2 regions of the Rhabdothermincola salaria genome follow, and region 2 is predicted to be linked to the other one. Evidence: riboswitches for the same ligand, from Rfam matches in the RefSeq annotation. Region 2 holds a riboswitch; the other holds the start of a gene.
The links. Region 2 has a riboswitch for cobalamin ahead of LUW87_RS04435 (hypothetical protein). Riboswitches for the same ligand answer to the same signal wherever they lie in the genome.
Positions count from the first base shown of each region.

Region 1: linked by a shared signal. The riboswitch ahead of LUW87_RS08415 (hypothetical protein) and the one ahead of LUW87_RS04435 (hypothetical protein) in region 2 are both predicted to bind cobalamin.

Region 1 covers NZ_JAJQXW010000001.1:1,810,748-1,814,148, reverse strand. The annotation lists gene LUW87_RS08420 (oxygenase MpaB family protein) at 1-1,013, opposite strand, end outside; cobalamin riboswitch at 1,256-1,378, shown strand; gene LUW87_RS08415 (hypothetical protein) at 1,502-2,551, shown strand; gene LUW87_RS08410 (energy-coupling factor transporter transmembrane component T) at 2,551-3,401, shown strand, end outside.
Region 2 covers NZ_JAJQXW010000001.1:952,312-955,712, forward strand. The annotation lists gene LUW87_RS04425 (hypothetical protein) at 1-570, shown strand, start outside; gene LUW87_RS04430 (hypothetical protein) at 555-989, opposite strand; gene LUW87_RS04435 (hypothetical protein) at 1,036-2,241, opposite strand; adenosylcobalamin (AdoCbl) riboswitch at 2,324-2,477, opposite strand; gene LUW87_RS04440 (class II aldolase/adducin family protein) at 2,585-3,382, shown strand.

The sequences.
Region 1 (3,401 bases), 860 kb from region 2:
CAGGCGGCGTCGGCCGACGCGTCGTCGGAGGTCGGAGCCTCGACCTCGGTGGGGGCGTCGTCGACGGCGAGGCCGCCCATCACCCAGCGCAGTGACGCCGTGAGGGCCCGGGCCGCGGGCCGCACGACGAGCGGGTCGACGCCGGGGGCCGTCGGGAGCCAGAGGGCCCGGCGGGCCCAGAGGGGCAGCAGCCCCACCGCCGCCGGCGCCACCACCGTGTAGGCGGCCCGGGCCGGCCACGGCAGCGGGGGGACCATCAGCCACCAGGTGGCTTCGCGAGCGGCGGCGGTGGCTCCCAGCTCCGGGCCGACGGCGTGGAAGTAGGCCTCGAGCTCGGCCACCGAGCGAGCGGCCGGCTCGGCGTCGAAGAGCTCGCACAGCACCGCCATCTCGTCGACGTAGCGGTCGGCGTCGGCGTCCGACAGCGGTTCGGCCCCGTAGCGGCGGTAGGCGGCCAGGAAGCTGTCGACCTCGGCATGGTGGACCCAGGTGAGCAGGTGGGGGTCGTTGGCCGCATAGGGCCGGCCGTCCGGCGCGGTGCCTCGCACCCGGGCGTGGACCCGCTTCACCATCGCCACGGCCGCCTCGGCCTCGGCCGTGGTGCCGTAGGTGGTGGTGCCCACGTACACGCTGGTGCGCCACAGCCGCCCGATGGGGTCGTGGCGGTAGTCGGAGTGCTCGGCCACCCCGGCCATGGCCAGCGGATGAAGGGTCTGCAGCAGCAGGGCCCGCAGCCCACCGATGAACATGGAGGCGTCGGCGTGGATGCGCCAGGTGACGCTGTCGGGGCCGAAGATCCCGGGATCGTCGCCGACCACGCGCCGGTCGCGAGGAGGCGGGGCGTCGCCCACCAACATGCGGCGCATCGATCCGGCGAGACGGCGGCGGGCCTCGGCCACACCGGCATCGACGGCGGCGACGGGGTCGGGCCAATCCGGCCAGCCCAGCGCCGGAGGTCGGAGGTCGAGGTGTCGGGGGAGCGACACCCCCGGAAACGGCCGGATGGAGCCCACGACCGCGAGGATAGGCAGCGCCGGGCCGATCTCCGGGGTCCGGCGCCAGGGCGACGGTGGGCCTGGTGCCGGGGCGGCGGTCTGCCTGGTGCCGGGGCGGCGGTCTGCCTGGTGCCGGGGCGACGGTGGGCCTGGTGCCGGGGCGGCGGTCTGCCTGGTGCCGGGGCGGCGGTCTGCCTGGTGCCGGGGCGGCGGTCTGCCTGGTGCCGGGGCGGCGGTCTGATTGACGTCGGGGTGGGGGTGTGGTTGCGTGGGCCCACAACGCAACCCGAAGCCGTGGGGGAAGCCGGTGTGAATCCGGCGCTGTCCCGCAACCGTGGGTGCGTCAGCGGTGCAGACCGTGACGCACGAGCCGGAATGCCCGCGACCGAGGGAAGCTCCGCCATCAACCCGTCGTCGGACTGCGGGTCGCGGGGCCGGGATCCGGACACAGGTGCCCAGCACCGCCGGGAACGGGGCCTTCGACCCGGGTCGCCAGGATCCGCCTCGTGTCACACGTCCCCGCCGTCGCCGCTGTGCCCGTCTCCGTCGCGCCCCGCCGCAGCCGCGTCCGCCGGGTGCCGACCGGCCTGCTGCTGGCGCTGACCCTGGCGTTCGGCGGGTCGGCCGCGACCGTGGCCGCCGGGCTGGACGCCACCCCCGCGGCCGCGGCCACCCGCTGCAGTGGGTCGGTGCCCGGCGGGCACGTCCGCGTGGTGGTCGTCGTCGACAGCGGTGTCAGCGCCGCCAACGCCATCTGTCTGGTCGTCGCCGAGGGCACCACCGGCGCCCAGCTCTGGGCCGATCGGGCTGCGGTGCTGGGCACGGCCCGCCCCCGCTACGCGGACAGCGGCCTGCTGTGCGCCTTCGACGGGTACCCCGCCAGTGGGTGCGGCACCCCCTCGGGCGACGGCTACCTCTACTGGTCGTACTGGTCGGGCACCTCGGGGTCGTGGGTCTACGGCGGGGGGAACCCCCACGTGCGCCGTGTGCGCGACGGCGACATCGAGGGGTGGCGCTTCGTGAGCGGGCCCGACGGGGGGCACAACCCGCCGCCGCGCATCGCCCCGTCCCGGGCACTCTTCCCGCCGCTGCCGGCCCCCCCACCGGCGCCCGCGCCCGCCCCGGCTCCGGCACCCGCCCCGGCTCCGGCACCCGCCCCCACGCCGTCCCCGGGGCCGTCGAACAGCCCGAGGCCGGCCCCGCCGGCGCCCTCCGCGGCCGACGACACCTCCGGTCCGACGCGTGGCCCGCGGGTCACGACCATCGATCCGGAGACCGGTGCCACCATCGACCGCGACACCGGTGAGGTGGTGGATCCGATCGACGACGACACTGCGTCCGACGACACCGGGGCCGACGAGGCCGCCGGGTCCGACGAGACCACGACGACGACCCCGCGCGACGACGACGGCGCCCCGCCCGACACCGAGCTGGCCGCCGGCACCTCGTCGGCCGGCTCCGGCGGCCTCGGGGCCGGGATCGGCGTGCTGATCGCGGTCGTGCTCATCGCTGTCATCGGTGGGGCGGGCGTCGTGAGGGCCCGGTCGCGCCGGTGATGGTCCGCGCCCGCACCGACCGGCGCTTCGTGCACCCCGGTGCCTGGTGGCTGTGGGCCGCCTGCGGTGCGGTCACCGCGCTGCGCACCACCAACCCGCTGCTGCTCGGCCTGTTGCTGGCGGTCGTGGCCTTCGTGGTCGTGAGCCGCCGCAGCGACGCTCCGTGGGCGCGCACCTTCTCGGCCGCCCTGCGCCTCGGTGTGCTGGTCATCGTCATCCGGCTGGCCTTCCAGATCCTGTTCGGGAACCGCCTCCCCGGCACGACGTTGTTCGCCGTCCCGTCCGTCGACCTGCCCGCCTGGGCTGGCGGGGTGAGCCTCGGGGGAGAGGTCACCCTCGAAGCCCTGGTCGGCGCCTTCTACCAGGGCTTTCGGCTGGCCGTGGTCATCGCCTGCTTCGCCGCCGCCTCCTCGCTGTGCAGCCCCTATCGCCTGCTGCGCAGCCTGCCCTCGGTGCTCTACGAGGCCGGCGTGGCCGTCTCGGTCGCCCTCACCACCGCCCCCCAGGCGGTCGTCTCCGCCCGACAGGTCCGCGACGCCCGGCGCCTGCGTGGTCGCGGCGGCCGGGGCCTGACCGTGCTGCGCGACGTGGCCCTGCCGGTGCTCGAGGGGGCGCTCGAGCGCTCCATCGCCCTGGCCGCCTCCATGGACGCCCGAGGCTACGGACGCCGGGGCGATGCCTCGGTCGGTGCTCGCCGGGTGGCCGCCACGCTCACCCTGGCGGGCCTGCTCCTGGCCGCCGTCGGGTCCTACGGGGTGCTCGACCCGTCGACGCCGTTCGTGCTCGGCGTGCCCGCCCTCGCCGTCGGCATGGCCTCGTTGGCCGCCGCCCTCGTGGCGGGCAGCCGTCG
Region 2 (3,401 bases):
ATCGGCCAGGCCGCCCGCAACGAGACCATCGTCCACGAGCTCGTGCACGCACTGGGGATCGGCCACGTCGCCTGCCCGACCTCCATCGTCCACGGCGGCGGCGAGGGTGCCCCTGGTTGGTCGCTGTCGCCCCTCGACCGTGACCTCGTGCGCACCTGGTACGCGCCCGAGCTGTCCCCCGGCGATGACGCCGCCGCCGTCCGAGCCGACCTGGTGGTCGTGACGGGCGGACCCGAGTGCGAGGCGCCCGGCCTCGAGGCGGCCGAGACCCCCGAGGGCACCCTGTGGTGCGAGCTCACCGAGGGCGCCAGCCGACCGTGCGTCGTGGTCGACGGCCTGGGCGCCGAACCGGCTGTGCCGTTCGGCGCCGCCGCCGAGTGGTGGGTGATGGACGGCATCGTCTTCGATCACGATCCCGACCGGTACGAGGCGTTCGTCTTCGAAGGCCGCCGCCTGCTGTGCGAGCGCACGCTCGAGGGACGCTGGCCGTGCCAGTTCACCGAGGGGCCGGGCCCGTTGACCGGCGTCGACGCCTGGACCGACGGCGACCTCGTCTACGACGCCCCCTGAGCGATCGCACCCGGTGGTCGGACGTCGGGATCCTCGGCCCCGGTGCGGGGCTCGATCCACACCTCGGCGAGCGGTCGGGCGTTCTCCTGCAGCCAGGCCAGGGCTTCGGCCACCTCCCGCGGGTCCGAGGATCGCTCGAGGTCGCGCTCGACGTCCTCGAGCGCGGCCTGCAGGCAGTACAGCCGGCCCTGGAGGTCCTCGAGCCGTTCACGATCGACGATGACGTCGGCGTCGCCGAGGCCGTGGGCCCCGGCGAGCTTGCGGGCCAGGTACGCCTGCTGGCGACACCCGGCCCGGCAGTAGCGCCGCGGACGCCCCGCACCGCGGCGCTCGGGCAGGTTGCGGCCGCACCAACGGCACCGCCGCGCCGGATCGCTCCCCTGTCGGCCGGGACCCGGCCCCGCGCTGGATTCCGTCACCTGACGCAATCTAGCGGCGGGGTCGGGTCCCGTGGGTGATCCCCGATCAGCCGGTGAAACGGGGCGTCACCACCACACCTGGCCCCGACGGGGTCGGCGCGGTGCTCGCCGGAGCGACCTCGGTGGTCGTGCTCGTCGTGCTCGTCGTGGTGGTGGTGCTGGCGGGGGGCGGCGGTGGCACCGGCAGCGGGAACGGGGCCAGGGCCAGACCCCACACCCCCTGGTAGGTGGCGAACACGTCGGCGAAGCCGTCGCTGAAGGGCGACGACAGGGCTCCGGCATCGGCGCCCGAGGCGATGACCCAGGTCTCCAGCGACACGAGGGGGTCCTGGCCCCCGACCGCCCACTCGCCCAACGGCTCGCCGAGCGCCACCAGGGCCTGCAGGACCACGGCGGTCGAGTTCGGGTCGGCGCCGAAGCTCAACAGGTCGAAGGCGAAGCCGCCGCGGTGGGTGCCGTCGTCCTCCTGGAGCTGGCTGAAGAAGGTGCCCGGGTCGGTGTCGAGCAGCCCCAGCGCGTCCGTGGCCGCCAGGGCCTGCACCGCGAAGGAGGTGTTGTTGCTGTCCGGGCTCAGGTACTCGGGATCACCGACGACCACGCAGTCGGCCAGCCCGGCACCCTCCGGCGCCCGGTATCCCTGCCAGCCCCCGAGGGTCTCGGCCGGCCCTTCACCGGCACCGCACTGCTGGTCGGCGAGCCATCCGAGCGAGCCGGCCGGGACGGTCTCGCCGGCCGCGACCAGGCCGAGCACGGCCAGCGACTGCAGCGTCGCGGACGAATAGGAGTCGGGGACACCGAACAGGCCGGTCTCGGATACCTCGTAGGTGGCCAGCGTCCGCCCGACGAGATCGGTGCCGGGTGACCCGAAGGCCCGGGGGTCGCGCTCGGTGGCGACGGCCAGCATGGTGAGGTAGCCGAGTCGACCCGGGTTGTCGACGCCCCCCACCACGGCGTAGTCGTCGACACGGGCCTCCAGGTAGCCCATGGCGGCGTCGAGCGCCTCGGGCTGCGTGCCGGTGGTGGCCAACGACAAGGCCACGTTCACCGTCCAGCTCACGGAGGGCACGCCGGGGTCGTAGGGGTTCTCCACCGACCCGTCGGGACCCACGAGGCCGGCCAACCAGGCGGTGGCCGGCCCGGCCGCCGGCGACGACGCCGAGGTGGGGCTGGGCACGACCAGCGCGCCGAGCACGGCGGCGATCGTGACGACGACCACCAAGAGGCGTCGTCGGGTCGGGTGCAACAGGGTCATGGGGATCCTCGATCGGTCGGGGCGGACGAGACGCCTCCCCCGCTCCCCCACGCTCGGCCCGCTCGACCGACTCGCAGATTCCCGGGCTCGGCACCGCAGTCCGCGACGGTGCATGCAGAGCTCTCGTGACCGGTCAGGTGATCCGACTCGCCGAGGGTCACCCCTCGACACACGGTTGCGGGACAGCGCCGGACTCTCACCGGACTTCCCCTCACCGGGCACGTGTTCGTGTAGCGCTCGCCATCCGAGCACGCCCGCCCACCCGCCGTCAACCACGCTCCTACACTCGGGACCGAGACGGGGCTCGGGGGATCGACCCCACCCTCGAGGCGAGGAGGCTGCGATGGGCGACCACACCACGAACGACGAGCTCTTCGACGAACGCAAGCCGCTGCTCTACACCCCGGCGACCTTCGACGACCCCGCCGCCGAGCGGCGCCACCGCCAGGAGCGCCTCGCCGCCGCCTTCCGCCTCTTCGGCCGGTTTGGCTTCGGGGAGGGCGTGGCCGGGCACATCACGGTGCGCGACCCCGAGTTCGACGACCGCTTCTGGCTCAACCCCTTCGGCATGGACTTCCGGCTGATCCGCACCTCGGACCTGGTGTGCGTCGACCACGAGGGGCGGATCGTCCACGGCGACCACGCCATCAACCAGGCGGCGTTCGCCATCCACTCCCAGGTGCACGCCGCCCGTCCCGACGTGGTGGCCGCCGCCCACACCCACTCCGTCCACGGCAAGGCCTTCTCGTCACTCGGTCGCCTGCTCGACCCGATCACCCAGGACGCGTGCGCCTTCTACGGCGACCACGTGCTGTTCGACGACTTCACCGGCGTCGTGCTCGACCCCATGGAGGGCAAGCGCATCGCGGCCGCCCTCGGTGACCACAAGGCCGCCATCCTGCGCAACCACGGGCTGCTCACCGTCGGCCATTCCGTCGACGAGGCAGCGTGGTGGTTCATCACCATGGAGCGCACCTGTCAGGCCCAGCTGCTGGCCATGGCCGCCGGCGACCCCATCTCGATCGACGCCGACGCCGCCGCCCTCACCCAGACCCAGGTTGGCGGTCACTTCGCCGGCTGGTTCTCCTTCCAGCCCCTCCACGAGGTGATCGTGCGAGAGCAGCCCGACCTGCTCGACTGACGCCGCCCACCGGCGCCCG